One region of the Pseudomonas sp. MH10 genome, then DNA from elsewhere that is predicted to be linked to it. Evidence: riboswitches for the same ligand, from Rfam matches in the RefSeq annotation. Region 1 holds a riboswitch; the other holds the start of a gene.
The links. A riboswitch is a leader RNA that binds a small molecule or an ion and turns the genes downstream of it on or off. The one in region 1 is predicted to bind cobalamin.
Positions count from the first base shown of each region.

Region 2: linked by a shared signal. The riboswitch ahead of cobW (cobalamin biosynthesis protein CobW) and the one ahead of cobO (cob(I)yrinic acid a,c-diamide adenosyltransferase) in region 1 are both predicted to bind cobalamin.

Region 1 covers NZ_CP133783.1:5,256,098-5,263,473, reverse strand. The annotation lists gene RHM59_RS23815 (cobyric acid synthase) at 1-325, opposite strand, end outside; gene cobD (threonine-phosphate decarboxylase CobD) at 322-1,329, opposite strand; gene cbiB (adenosylcobinamide-phosphate synthase CbiB) at 1,322-2,230, opposite strand; gene bluB (5,6-dimethylbenzimidazole synthase) at 2,227-2,877, opposite strand; gene RHM59_RS23795 (cobyrinate a,c-diamide synthase) at 2,874-4,169, opposite strand; gene cobO (cob(I)yrinic acid a,c-diamide adenosyltransferase) at 4,180-4,791, opposite strand; cobalamin riboswitch at 4,897-5,118, opposite strand; gene RHM59_RS23785 (hypothetical protein) at 5,265-5,843, shown strand; gene RHM59_RS23780 (sorbosone dehydrogenase family protein) at 6,009-7,328, shown strand; gene RHM59_RS23775 (C40 family peptidase) at 7,364-7,376, opposite strand, start outside.
Region 2 covers NZ_CP133783.1:761,711-769,086, reverse strand. The annotation lists gene cobN (cobaltochelatase subunit CobN) at 1-2,289, opposite strand, end outside; gene cobW (cobalamin biosynthesis protein CobW) at 2,293-3,357, opposite strand; cobalamin riboswitch at 3,457-3,675, opposite strand; gene RHM59_RS03565 (cobalamin biosynthesis protein) at 3,789-4,199, shown strand; gene cobM (precorrin-4 C(11)-methyltransferase) at 4,250-4,996, shown strand; gene nfuA (Fe-S biogenesis protein NfuA) at 5,122-5,715, opposite strand; gene RHM59_RS03550 (acyltransferase) at 5,774-6,808, opposite strand; gene RHM59_RS03545 (fatty acid cis/trans isomerase) at 7,075-7,376, opposite strand, start outside.

The sequences.
Region 1 (7,376 bases):
TCTCTTTATAGCCGTGGTACGCCACCGCGTTCATGGTGGTGACCACTCGCCCGTGAATGATTACCTGTGCGCCGGTGTCGCTGTTAGGTTTGAGCAGCACCGGATTCATGTCGGTGTGCGGCTCAAGGCCTGCCGCTTGCGCCTGCACCGCTTGGGCGCGGCCAATCTCGCCGCCGTCGGCGGTCACTGCGCTGTTGAGCGCCATGTTCTGCGGCTTGAACGGCACCACCCTGACACCCTGGCGGGTCAGCCAGCGGCACAACGCCGTTACTAGCGTGCTTTTGCCGGCATCAGACGTTGTGCCTTGGACCATCAGCGTAGTCATTGCCCATCCTTGTTGTAGTCACTCAACACTTGCTCAAGCCGCTGCCATTGCGCTTCGTCTGCAGGCAGCCCGAATCGTAAGCTGCTGTGTTGCGGGGTTTGACTGTTCAAAAACAATCGCAACAGCACACCGTGGCTTGCGCAGAATTCATGCACCGAAACCGCCAGCGGAGTCACGAGCCACTGAAACAACGCACAACCGCCTTGTGGTTCTAGGCCGTGTTGCGTCATCAGCGCGGCCAGCCGTTCACTGGCCTGCTGGGTGCGCAACCGTTGCTGACGGTGTCCCTCGACATCGTTGAGACACGCCTGTCCAAGCACCCGGGTCGGTCCGTTGATGGCCCAGGGGCCGATGTGGCGCTCAAGCAATTTCAGCAGTTGCGGTTCGGCAATCACAAACCCGAGACGCGCCCCTGCCAAACCGAAAAACTTCCCAAACGAACGCAATACAATCAGCCCGACACGCCAAGTCTCGGCGCTCAAACTCAACTCCGGCGTGTTGTCCATAAAAGCTTCATCAACCACTAGCCAGCCTCCTCGCTGAGCCAGCCGTGCATGCCAATCCAACAAGCGCTCAGGGGCAATGGTCAAGCCCGTGGGGTTATTGGGATTGACGACCACCAGCACGTGAAGACTGTCGAGAAAGTAGTCCACCTCGTCTTCGAGCATTTCGCGGACTAAGAAACCGCTGCTGCGCCAGGCTTCGGCATGTTCGGCGTAACACGGTGACAACACGCCGACTTTGCCCGCACGACGCAGACGCGGCAGCGCCTGAATCGCGGCTTGCGACCCCGGCACCGGCAACACCTGTTCTGCGCCGTAATAGGCGCAGGCGGCCGCTTCCAGACCGTCGTTGATTTCTGGCAAGCGCGCCCAGGCACGCGTCGGAATTTGTGGAACGGGCCATGGCCAAGGCGCAATGCCACTGGACAAGTCCAGCCAGTTGTCTTCGGCGATGCCATAACGCACGGCCGCTTGCTTCAAGCGGCCACCGTGTTCAAGCATACAATTGAGCCCCTACACACACGATCAACAACCATAACCAGACCCCGCGCTGGACCAGCTGCCAGCCACGGTCAATTGATTGGGCGTCGGCGGGAGCACCCTTGCCCAGCTGTGGACGCGTGTGTAACTCACCGTGATAAATCGCTGGCCCGCCTAACTCTACGCCTAACGCTCCGGCGCCAGCGGCCATTACCGGACCAGCGTTAGGGCTATCCCAGTGTGGCGCTTGCTCGCGCCAACACCGCAACGCCAGTGGGGTGTTGCCCAATATGGCGTAGGTTAACGCCACCAAGCGTGCTGGAACGTAATTTAAAAGGTCATCGATTTTCGCCGCCGCCCAACCGAAACGCTCAAAGCGTTCATTGCGGTACCCCCACATGGCGTCCAGGGTATTGCTCAAGCGGTACAGCACCACGCCCGGCACACCCGCGATCAAAAACCAGAACAAGGCGGCGAAGACCGCATCGCTGCCATTTTCCAATACCGACTCAGTGGCCGCACGTGCGACCTCGGTTGAATCCAGCTCGGCCGTCTGACGACTGACCAAATACGAAACCCGATGCCGCGCTTCATCCAGATCGGCGCCGCGCAAGGCCTGGGCCACCGGCTCGACATGTTCACCGAGGCTGCGCAAACCCAGCGCGCAATACAACGCTGCAATGTTTACCAGCCAGCCGACGTAGGGCAGCCAACTTAACGCTGTCGCCAGCAGGGTCAGTGGAACCACCGCGATAAACCAGGCGGTGACGCCATGGCTGCGCCAGCCACGTCCAGCCGAATTGAAGCGTTGCTCAATCCGATCGGCAAAGCGCCCGAAGGCTACCAACGGATGTGCTCGTTTCGGCTCACCCAGCAGCGCATCCAATGCGACGCCGGCGAGGCTCAATAACGCAACACTCATCGGGTCACGCCCCACTGATTTTCATACAGCAACTCGCTTAATGGCCGTACCTGCGCCCAGCCTTCCAAGACCAGCATCGGCGCCGGGTAGAATTCGGCCACCGGCCCCAGGCACAGAACCGCCAGCGGCTTGGCCCCGGCCGGCATGCCCAGCAAGTCAGCCAACGCCTGTGGCTCGAACAGTGACACCCAGCCCATGCCCAACCCTTCAGCGCGAGAAGCCAGCCAAAGGTTTTGAATCGCGCAGGACAAAGACGCCATGTCCATTTCCGGCAAGGTACGTCGACCAAAAATATGCCGTTCGCGGTCGTCCATCAACGCGGCGACCAAGACTTCCGCGCATTCATTGATGCCTTCGACTTTGAGCTTCATGAAGTCGTCCGAGCGCTCGCCCAGGGCTTGAGCGGTACGAATTCGTTCTTCCTCGACTTGCGCCTGAATACGCGTGCGCAACTGCGGGTCGCTGATTCGAATGAAACGCCACGGCTGCATCAAGCCAACGCTGGGCGCCTGATGGGCCGCCTCCAACAGACGCGCCAACAATTGCGGGGCCACTTCGCCGCCGATGAAGTGCCGCATGTCTCGGCGTTCGGCAATTGCGCGGTACACCGCTGCACGTTCGTCAGGGCTGAAAGCCAGATCATTCATGGTTTGAAAAGCGCCGCAACCGCGTGGGGGTTGGAAGGGAAATAGAAGTGCACGTAAGACGCAGTCATCCGACCGTCACGATAAACCGCCTCGGCACCGCGCCCACCGTTAGGGCTCACACCACGGGCGATGGGTTGCAACTCGGTGCTGGTCAGCGAATGGTGATACGTGTGGCCGCGCAGAACACCTTCGGGCAATTCGACGGTTTGTAAGGCCAAGGCTGCCAAACGTTTCTGCATCACCGCTTCGCCACTCAGCAAACCGACCAACTCGGCACGCTGGCCGTCGACATCGGTCAAGGCGTCGAGCAGGTAAAGCATACCGCCACATTCCGCCAGCATGGGTTTGCCCGCGACGTGGTGCGCACGAATGGCCGCCAGCATGGGCCGGTTTTGTCCCAGCGTCACGTGGTGCAATTCAGGGTAGCCGCCGGGTAAGTACAGGCTGTCGGCAGGCGGAATCTGCGTGTCGTGGATGGGCGAGAAAAACGACAACTCGGCGCCCATGGCTCGCAGTAGATCAAGGTTGGCACCATAGAGGAAGGCAAACGCCTCGTCATGGGCGACGGCAATCCTGACGCCCGCCAACGAAGACTCAATCACGACCAGATCGGGGGCCGCGAATTCGACCGGCGGCGGCAAGGCCACTTCGCAGGTGCTGGCCAGTGCAGCAGCGGCTGCATCAAGGCGGGCATCCAGATCATTCAGTTCGCTGGCCTGGACCAAGCCCAAATGACGGCTCGGCAGTTCGATCCCGGTTTCCCGCGACAACGCGCCGTACCAACGCAATCCTTCGGTGAGGCTGCCTTCCAGCAATTGCGCATGGCGCACGGTGCCGACGCGATTGGCCAACACCCCGGCAAACGGCAGGTCCGGTTGATAACGCGCCAAACCCAACGCCAATGCGCCAAATGTCTGCGCCATGGCCGTGCCATCAATCACCGCTAATACCGGCACCCCGAAATGACGGGCCAGGTCGGCACTTGAGGGTGTGCCGTCGAACAGTCCCATGACGCCTTCAATCAGAATCAAGTCAGCTTCGCCGGCGGCTTCCCACAACAGACGACGACTTTCATCGGCACCGACCATCCATAAATCCAGCTGATAAACCGGTGCGCCACTGGCCCGTTCAAGAATCATCGGGTCGAGAAAGTCCGGGCCGCATTTGAACACGCGCACGGTCCGCCCTTGGTTGCGGTGCAGACGCGCCAACGCAGCCGTGACGGTGGTTTTACCCTGACCGGAGGCTGGGGCCGCGATTAATACAGCCGGGCAATGACGCGGTGCGCTCATGAACGGTTACTCATAACTCAATGCCTTTCTGCGCACGAATCCCGGCCTGAAAAGCATGCTTGACCACGGTAATGTCGGAAACGGTATCGGCCAGGTCAATCATTTCGGGTTTGGCACCGCGGCCGGTCACCAGCACGTGCTGCATGGGCGGACGGGCTTGCAGATCGCTGAGTACTTTTTCCAGGTCCAGGTAACCGTGTTTGAGGGCAATGTTCAGTTCATCGAGCACGATCAGACCAATACTCGGGTCGCGGAGCATGTCTTGGGACACGGCCCAAGCGGCTTGCGCGGCGGCGATGTCACGCTGACGATCCTGGGTTTCCCAAGTGAAACCTTCCCCCATCACGTGGTACCGCACTTGCTCGGGGAAGCGCCGAAAAAACAACTCTTCGCCCGTGCTGTTGCGGCCTTTGATGAACTGTACAACACCGCATTGCATGCCATGGCCCATGGCCCGGGCGAGCATGCCGAACGCAGAACTGCTTTTGCCTTTGCCATTACCGGTGAGCACCAGCAACAGTCCGCACTCATCCGGCGAGCTGGCGATGCGTTCGTCGATCACGGCTTTTTTGCGCTGCATGCGCGCCAGATGGCGTTCATCGCGTTCGGGGGATTCGTTCATGTCAGCTCTCCGCTTGAGCAGGTCACGCGATAGCAAACGGAAGGCACAGAAATTGACTGCCAGCACGGCCAAAAAAAAGCCGTGCGCAGAGCATCGCCCGCCGTGATGCTGTTGGATGGATCAGGCCGGTCTCCGGGCTCATGAGTGGGATTTCCCTGCCATGCGCCTTCCCATGTCCATTTGGACACAGTGGCAGAGTGCACAGCGTCGACTCATTTACCGTTGCGGGGGCAGCGCCGGGATCGACCGCTTGACGCGCCCTCACCGGCTTCCCTGTTTCACTCCGCCAATCGTGGATTGCGAAGCACCTGAAACACGTCGCGAAGGGTAGAGGGTTGGGGGTAGAGCGTCAATCAAAGCGCCCTGTGGTTTGTCTTCCAGGAGGTCAAAACCACGTAAAACGCAGCTATTGTTTAATTTGATATCAAAAGGCCATAATCGTGACGCCAATAAAATAACAACGGAGAGACGCCATGCGCGGCTTGATCATCAGCAACCCAAGAGTGGAATTCCTTCGTCCAGCGTTAGAACGCTGGTTCGATTGCATCGACCGTTACAGTCAGGTCATGGGAGAAGGTGAATGCACGCATTGGTTCGACGAACGTACCAACCTCGGCGTGCTTTCCAACGCCGCGTGGATGGCGGACATGGTGACGCTGGAACATGCGCCCAGTAAAAAACAGCAGGATGATGGCGATCGAAGCGCCCGCACCGGCCTGTTCATCGCCACTTCGGAAGACAACGCTTATATTCAGGCCACGCAACGCTGGCCAACTTTCGGCGAAATCAACTTGACCCCGGCGCTGCTGGACATCGTTGGTGATGCCAAAAAAACCAGCTACGCCAACCATCTTAAGTTGGGCTGCCTGTTTGTCACGCCGCGCAAAACCCTGCAAAGCGCCACGCACGAAGAGCTGGAAGATTTCGTCGACGATTTGCAAAAACAAAACGCCTGTGCCATCGCCTGGTACTTCCCTTATGGTTATCGCAAGCTACACAACGAAGACGGCCAGTATTTCCCCGGTCTCGCACTGTTACTGAGAACAGCCTGATTAGCACCTTCCCCGCGTAATGCGCGAACGGATCGGAACGCTCCGATCCGTGGCGTACACCTTGACCCGCTTCTCATTTCAGCCGACGCAGCAATAAATGTTGAACCTCGACCGTGTAGCTGCCTCTATCTCCTTACTCGCCCCTTTGTTTTCATGGAGATCAGCATGCCCACTTTCAAACCCCAGATGGCTGTCCTTTTGGTATTGGCCGTCGGCCTGGCTGCCTGCGGCGAAACGTCCAGGCTGAGAGTGGCAGATGGCATGGGGCCAACGCCGATGCTGCCGGAGCCCAATAAAACGCTGATTCCGACGGTCAATATTGCCCCGGCCGTAGGCTGGCCTCAGGGCGCGAAACCGATTGCCGCGCCGGGCACTCAAGTGTCAGCGTTTGCCGAAGACCTGGACCATCCGCGCTGGTTGTACGTGCTGCCCAACGGCGACGTATTGGTCGCCGAAACCAACTCACCCGCCAAGCCCGATGATTCTCCAGGCATCCGCGGCTGGATCATGAGAAAAGTCATGGGCCGAGCGGGGGCGGGTGTACCCAGCGCCAACCGGATTACCCTACTGCGAGACAGCAATCACGATGGCATTGCTGAAACTCGCACAGTCTTTCTGAAAAACCTCAATTCACCGTTTGGCATGGCGCTGGTCGGCAACGATTTTTATGTCGCCGACACCGATAAGTTACTGCGTTTTCACTATGAAAACGGACAGACTTCTATCAGCGGTGAACCGACCACCGTGACCGATTTGCCAGCGGGCACGATCAATCACCACTGGACCAAAAACGTCATTGCCAGCAAAGACGGCAAGAAGCTTTACGTCACGGTGGGGTCCAACAGTAACGTTGGGGAAAACGGTCTCGACAAAGAGCAAGGTCGGGCGTCGATCTGGGAGGTTGATGCCGCCACCGGTGCGCATCGAATCTTTGCCTCCGGCCTGCGCAACCCCAACGGCATGGATTGGGAGCCACAAACCGGGAAGCTATGGACCGCCGTCAATGAGCGCGATGAGATTGGCAGCGACTTGGTGCCCGACTACGTGACCTCAGTCAAAGATGGCGCCTTCTATGGCTGGCCGTTCAGCTACTACGGCCAGCATGTGGACGTGCGGGTTAAACCACAGAACCCGCAACGGGTGGCCGAGGCCATTCCCCCGGATTATGCAGTGGGTCCACACACCGCGTCGCTGGGCATGACCTTCGCCGATGGAAAATCCTTGCCGGCACCTTTCAACCAAGGGATGTTCATTGGCCAACATGGCTCATGGAATCGCAATCCGCACAGCGGTTATAAAGTGCTGTTCGTGCCGTTCGCCAACGGCGTACCGACCGGGACGCCAATAGACCTTTTGAGCGGCTTTTTGAATGCTGACGACAATGCCCAAGGCCGCCCGGTCGGCGTGATCAATGATCAACACGGCGGGTTATTGGTGGCTGACGATGTGGGTAACAAAATCTGGCGGGTGACAGCGGCGCCTTGATGGGCCCGCTCCTACAGAATCCGTCGGTAATACTGCTACGGATTGCGC
Region 2 (7,376 bases), 1.1 Mb from region 1:
GCTGAGCAACGCATCGGGCCGAGGGCCGTTCCAAGGCTCGGATAACTCACAGTTCAACGGGTCGAAACCTAAATCGAGAGCTTTGCTCAGGGCCCGTAGCAAGCTCGATTGAGCGCCACGGCCGTCGCCTCGGGGGATGCGTAATAGGGCCAGCAAGGTGTCGATGCGCAACCGACCGCTGGGCGATTCGCCGAAAATGTGCAAACCGTCGCGAATCTGCGATTCCTTGAGGTCGCACAAATAGGTGTCCAGACGCGGCAGCCAGCCCCCCGCATCGGCGTCGCTGTCGAGCTGCTCGCCCAGTTGCAGCTCGCGGTCGATGTGGGTTTCCCGGACCAGCTTAAGAATGTCGCGTTGCAGTTCCCGTGCCCGGCGTGGATCGAGCAATTGCGCTTCGTAGAACTCGTCGGCCAGCACTTCCAGGTCACGCAACGGGCCATAGGTTTCGGCTCGGGTCAACGGCGGCATCAAGTGGTCGATGATCACCGCTTGGGTACGGCGCTTGGCTTGAGCCCCCTCGCCCGGATCGTTGACGATGAACGGATAGATGTTCGGCATCGCGCCTAATACCGCGTCCGGCCAGCAGGTCTCTGACAACCCCACGCCTTTGCCCGGCAACCATTCAAGATTGCCGTGTTTGCCAACATGGATCACCGCATGGGCGCCGTAGGCTGTGCGCAACCAGAAATAGAACGCGAGATAGCCGTGGGGCGGCACCAAATCCGGGTCGTGATAGACCGCACTGGCATCGACCTGGTAACCCCGTGCTGGCTGAATACCAACGAAGGTCATTCCAAAACGCAGCCCAGCAATCATCATGCGCTCGGCGCGAAACATCGGATCGGCCTGTGGCGCACCCCAACGCGCAGTCACCGCCTGTTGATTGGCCAATGGCAATTGACTGAATGCCGCCCAGTAATCGTCCAGCGCCATGCTCTGCTCGCAAGGACGTTGGTCAATGGTTTCCAAATCATTGGTGACGCCGCCGAGCAGCGCATGGATCAAGGCCGTACCGCTTTCGGGCAACGGTGTCAGCAGGTAACCCTGCGCCTGCATCTCGCGCAAAATATTCAGCGCGGCGGCGGGTGTGTCCAGGCCCACGCCATTGCCGATGCGACCATCGCGGGTCGGGTAATTGGCAAGTATCAGTGCAATGTGTTTTTGCTCGTTCGGCAGCCGTGCCAGCTCAATCCAGCGCTGCGCCAACTCGGCGACAAAATCCATGCGTTCAGGCTGAGCGCGATAACACACCACGTCCGACTGGCTGCGTTCGCTGTGCCACGCCAAGTCCTTGAAACTGATCGGCCGACTGATAATCCGCCCGTCCAGCTCCGGCAACGCGATGTGCATTGCCAAGTCCCGCGCGCCCAAGCCTTGTTCACTGGCCTGCCAAGCGGGCTCGTTGTCCTGCGCACAAATAGCTTGAATGACCGGCACGTTGCGCCGAAACGGTCGCAGATGAGGGGCTTCGGGGCTGGATTGGGCAAAGCCGGTGGTATTGAGGATCAGCTCAGCCCGGACCTGATCGAACAGGTCCTCCACCACCGCCAGACAACCCGCTTCTTTCAAGCTGGCGACTGCAATGGGCAGTGGATTCAGGCCCTGAGCCTGCAAACGGGCGCAAAACACGTCGATAAATCCAGTGTTGGCCGCTTGCAGATGGGAGCGATAAAACAGCAGCCCTACCACCGGTTGCGACGGCTGCCATTGGGCTTGCCAATCGCTCAGGTTCGCGTTGGTTATGTGCGGGTGATAAATCGCGGTACGTGGCAGGGTGGCCGGTTCAGCCCATGGATAGTCACGCGCCAGAAAGCGACTGGCCAAGCACCGATACAGCTCCAGCGCATTGTGCAGGCCGCCCTGGCGCAAAAAATGCCAAAGCCGCTCGCCCTCTTCCGCCGTCACGTTGCTTAAGCCGCTAAGCTCCGGGTCAGGCCGGTCATCGCCGGGCACCAGAATCAGCTTCACACCACGCTCAGCCAACTGCACCAGGCGCTCGACGCCGTAACGCCAATAACCGATACCGCCGTGCAGCGAAATCAAAATAACCTTGGCGTGTCGCAGCACTTGGTCGACATACAGGTCCACCGATGCATGATTCTGCACTTGCATCGGGTTGGCTAGGCGCAGACTTGGGTAGTCGTCGGGTAACTGTTGCGCCGCTTCAGCGAGCAGCGCCAAGTGGGAATCGCCGCTACAGAGAATCACCAGCTCGGCCGGGGTTTGCCCCAAATCGGCGATGCTGTCGTCGGGGACGAATCCGCCGGGCTGGGTTCTCAGTAAATGCATGGGTCAGCCAGCAACCGTTGCGCGCAACTGGGCTTCAAGCACCCCGGCGTCGAGCTTCTGACCGATCAACACCAAATGGGTTACTCGCTCTTCGTCGGCACGCCACGCGCGGTCGAAATGTTTGTCGAAACGGGTACCGACACCCTGAATCAGCAAACGCATCGGTTTGCCCGGAATCGCGGCAAAGCCTTTGACCCGCAAAATACCGTGCTGCACCACCAATTGGTTCAAGGCATCGAGTAACACGCTTTCGTCAGCCTGCGGCAAGGTGATTGAGATCGAGTCGAATGCGTCATGGTCATGATCGGCAGGGTCTGCGCCTTCATGAGAATCGTGATGGCTATGGCGACCGTCGATATGCAACTCGGACTCGGCGGCCAAACCCAACAACACGCTGATCGGCAAGCGACCATTGCTGGCTTCGATCACTTTCACCGCTGGCGGCAGCTCTTCCGAGACTTCGGCACGGACTGCGGCGAGGCCGGCAGCGTCCATCTTGTCAGCCTTGTTGAGGATTACCAGATCAGCGCTGGACAGCTGATCGGCGAACAACTCGTGCAGCGGCGATTCATGGTCCAGGTTCGGATCCAGCTTTCGTTGGGCATCGACTTGATCCGGGAATGCCGCGAAGGTACCGGCCAGTACTGCCGGGCTATCGACGACGGTGATTACCGCGTCAACCGTGCAGGCGTTGCGAATTTCCGGCCACTGAAAAGCTTGAACCAAGGGTTTTGGCAACGCCAGGCCAGAGGTCTCGATCAGGATGTGGTCCAGATCGCCACGGCGTGCGACCAGTTCGCGCATGACGGGGAAGAACTCTTCCTGAACCGTGCAGCACAAGCAGCCGTTGGCCAACTCATACACCCGGCCATTGGCTTCTTCTTCGGTGCAGCCAATGCTGCATTGTTTGAGCAGGTCGCCGTCAATCCCCAGTTCGCCGAACTCGTTGACGATCACCGCGATGCGCCGACCGTCAGCGTTATCGAGCATATGCCGCAGCAAGGTGGTTTTGCCCGAACCGAGGAAGCCGGTGACGATGGTGACAGGAAGTTTGGCCAGCGTTTTCATTGGGTGCCCTTTGGCAAAGCGGCGGGCAAAACAGGACGAGAACCACGCAGCGCAGGCGCGCGGATCAACTCGCCACCGGATCACCCCGCCCGGTTGTAGTGAGAATTCTGATGTTGAGGCAGGTCTCCTGGCTTGCGGTGGCGTGTCGAGCGCCTCTTCGCGAGACGTCCTGCACGCGTTCATTGCGCCTTCCCGCGTCAGGCGCAGTGGCTGTGCAATGAACATGACCGATTACAGTTGCGGGGGCAGCCGCGGCATTGACCGCGTTCCCTTCTTAGCCCCGACCTGCGCCGGAGAACCTCAAGCGTGCAAGGCTACGCAGTGACCTTGGGCAGGTCAATCACCAGCGCCGTTTGACGGGATGTGCGATTGACGTTTTGCGCTGAGTCATGGTCTCCTGCCACGCTTTGTCGGTACCTGAGGACAGCACGATGTCGACGACGCTGGTGGTGGGGCTTGGCTGCCAGCGCGGCTGTCCCGCCAGCCTGTTGCTTGAACTGATGGAGCAGAATTTGGCGGCTCACGGGTTTCTCATCGAAGCGATTGCCGCCTTGGCCTCCATTGATCAGAAAAGCGCTGAACCGGGACTGCTGGCGCTGGCCACGCAGCTCGCTCTGCCCTTGGTGTTTTTCAGTTCGGCCGAACTGGCGGACTTCGATGCGCAGTTGAGCCATCGATCGGCGCTGGCCTTTGCGCATACCGGTTGCCATGGCGTGGCAGAAAGTGCCGCCCTGGCCCTGGCGCAACGCCTCAGCGGACACCCCGGTACCTTGCTCATCAACCGCAGCAAAAACCGACGCGCGACATTTGCCTTGGCGGGTGATGTGCCTAATCGTCGATAATCCGCATCCTTGCTCACTTCAGCTATCCCTTCGCAGCTTCAGGAGATTCCATGACCGTCTTTTTCATCGGCGCAGGCCCCGGCGACCCGGAGCTGATCACGGTCAAAGGCCAACGTTTGATCCGCAGCTGCCCGGTGATTATCTACGCCGGATCATTGGTGCCGACGGCAGTGCTGGAAGGCCATAACGCGTTGCAGGTCATCAATAGCGCGGAGTTACACCTGGAGCAGATCATCGCCGTGATGAAGTCTGCTCATGAACAAGGCCAAGACATCGCCCGGGTTCATTCGGGCGATCCGAGCCTGTATGGCGCAATCGGTGAGCAAATTCGTCACTTGCGCGAGTTGAGCATCCCGTTCGAGATCATCCCTGGCGTTACCGCCACCGCTGCGTGCGCAGCGCTGTTAGGTGTGGAGCTGACGTTGCCGGACATTTCCCAGAGCGTGATTTTGACCCGCTACGCGGATAAAACCTCGATGCCGGTTGGCGAGGAATTGGCCAGCCTGGCGCAGCATCAGGCGACCATGGCCATTCATCTGGGGGTTAACCATCTGCCCAAGATAGTGGCCGAACTTGTTCCCCACTACGGCGCCGATTGCCCGATTGCGGTGGTCCATCGCGCCAGTTGGCCGGATCAGGACTGGGTGATAGGCACTTTGGCGGACATAGAAGAAAAAGTGCAGGCCAAAGGTTTTCGCCGCACCGCGTTGATTCTGGTGGGCCGGGTGTTGGGCAATGACAACTTTTCCGACTCATCGCTATACCGCGCCGGGCATGCCCATGTGTTTCGGCCTTGAGTGATGACCTCTGTAAGAGCCAACGTGTTGGCGAGGCGTCTTTCAGCCACCGCGCACTGAACTCCAACCAAAAAAAATACCCCGAACCAGTCGGGGTACTTTTTTGTTCAGGCCACGCCGCAGCTTTAGTAGTAGGCGTGCTCTTTTTGCGAGTGATCGGTCACGTCACGGACGCCTTTGAGTTCAGGAATGCGTTCGAGCAATGTGCGCTCAATCCCTTCTCTCAAGGTAACGTCAGCTTGGCCACAGCCTTGGCAGCCGCCACCAAATTGCAGGACCGCGATGTTTTCGTCGTTTTCTTCGACCACATCGATCAACGTCACTTGCCCGCCATGACTGGCCAGACCAGGGTTGATTTCGGTTTGCAGGTAATAGTTGATGCGCTCGTTGATCGGGCTGTCGGCATTGACCATAGGTACTTTGGCGTTTGGCGCCTTGATGGTCAGTTGGCCGCCCATGCGATCAGTGGCGTAGTCGACAACGGCATCGTCTAGAAAGGCTTCGCTGAAATTATCAATCCAGGCAGTGAAGCTTTTCAGGCCAATGGCGTTGTCTTCAGGTTTTTCTTCGCCCGGCTTGCAATAAGCAATGCAGGTTTCAGCATATTGGGTGCCAGGCTGGGTAATAAACACGCGGATGCCGATGCCCGGGGTGTTCTGCTTTTCGAGCAGATCGGCCAGATAGTCGTGGGCAGCATCGGTAATAGTAATAGCGGTCATGAAAATTCCTCGCAGACGTAGCCGGAGTTTACGCCAATCGCTCGCGCCGCACAAAGTCCTAGTAATTTTGTCGGGAAAGGGCCGCATCGGTCTTTTCGGTCCGATGCCGATCCAACCAGCCCTTGAGACGACGATACAGTCCTTTTTCGAGCCATTCATAACTGACCCAAGCACCCAAACCGATCACTGGCACGCAAACCGCAAACACTGCGTAGGGATTGAGCCCATAACGCTCGGCCGCCAGCCAACCGCTGTACAGCACCAACACATGCAGCAAATAGACCGAATACGAACAATCCCCCAGCGCCTTGAGCAATCGGTTGCCCTCAACATACGGTTCTAATGAGATACAGGCGATGACGATCAATGCACTCGGCAGGCCCCAGTTGATAAACCGATCATTTGCCGGCAAGTGATAAATAGTGATCAGCGCGCCCGCGATCGCTAATAAGGGCAGCCACAGCCCGTTGGCAATCCAACCGCGACGATAAATCACGCCAATCCCAATCCCGAGCAGAAACTCGTAAACGATGTCGTTTCGATAAAAATGGCTGATCACGCCATAGCGGGCCAGCACGCCATTGACGGCAAACAATGCCGCCGCCACCAACAGTGGACGATGGCGCTGGTGAACCAGAAATACCGTCGAGAATAATAAATAGAAGAGCATTTCGTAATTCAGCGTCCATCCCACATTGAGGGTTGGATACATACCGTAGCCGCCGGGATTTTCCGAAGGGATGAACAGCAGCGACAGGATGAAATGCTGCCAATCGACAACGGCATGCGGCATCAACGGCTTGGCAACTACGATCAAAAGGCCCATGGCGGCGGTGTAGACCCAATACGCGGGCACGATGCGGATGATGCGATTGACCATGAAGCGGCCGATGGGCATGTCTTTGCTTTGTGTCGACAGGTAGATCACCAAGCCGCTGATCACGAAGAAGATATCGACCCCTACCTGCCCCCGATCAGTGAAAAACTGCCCTATCGGGCCAGACGCATGAAAATCAAAGAAAATCTGCATGAAGTGGTGGCATACAACGACCCATGCGGCGAGTGCCCGCAAGGCTTGAACCGAAATCAACATCCGCAACTCACCTGTTTTCCAACCGCGATCAAGAACCTCGAACAGCTAATGCCCCAGGACGTGTTCATAGTTCCGACCGCGTAAAGGCCGAAAAGGTTGCGCCGGTTTGATGACCGGTAGATGGCTGCAGGCCATGTTTAACAAGGAATTAACCCGGTTTCTCTAGGAGCGCGCTTGCCGGTGATGGAGCTGACGCGGTATTCCGGATTCACCACAGCGCCAAAAAGCTGCGCGACAATGCGATATCGACGAAGCGGCGCCACCCCCTACAAATTCTCATACCGATTCATGTCCAGAATCCCTGCCTCTACTGGGTTGGTCTCTTGGAGATAGCGTGTCAGGTCGTGGAAGAAATCCCAAAAATGCGGGTTGCTGCGGCGTATGCCCCAGCGTTGGACGATCTTTTCAAACGCGTTGTTATCTCGGGCCCTTTCCATTGCCGCAACGAACTCCGGCACCTCGACCGCCGGGAGGTCGAACATGAAATTCGGGTAACTGCTCAGCACGCCGGGGTAGACCGTCAACGTGTCCAAACCGGGCTGATAGCGCGACTCATCGCCGAGGATGA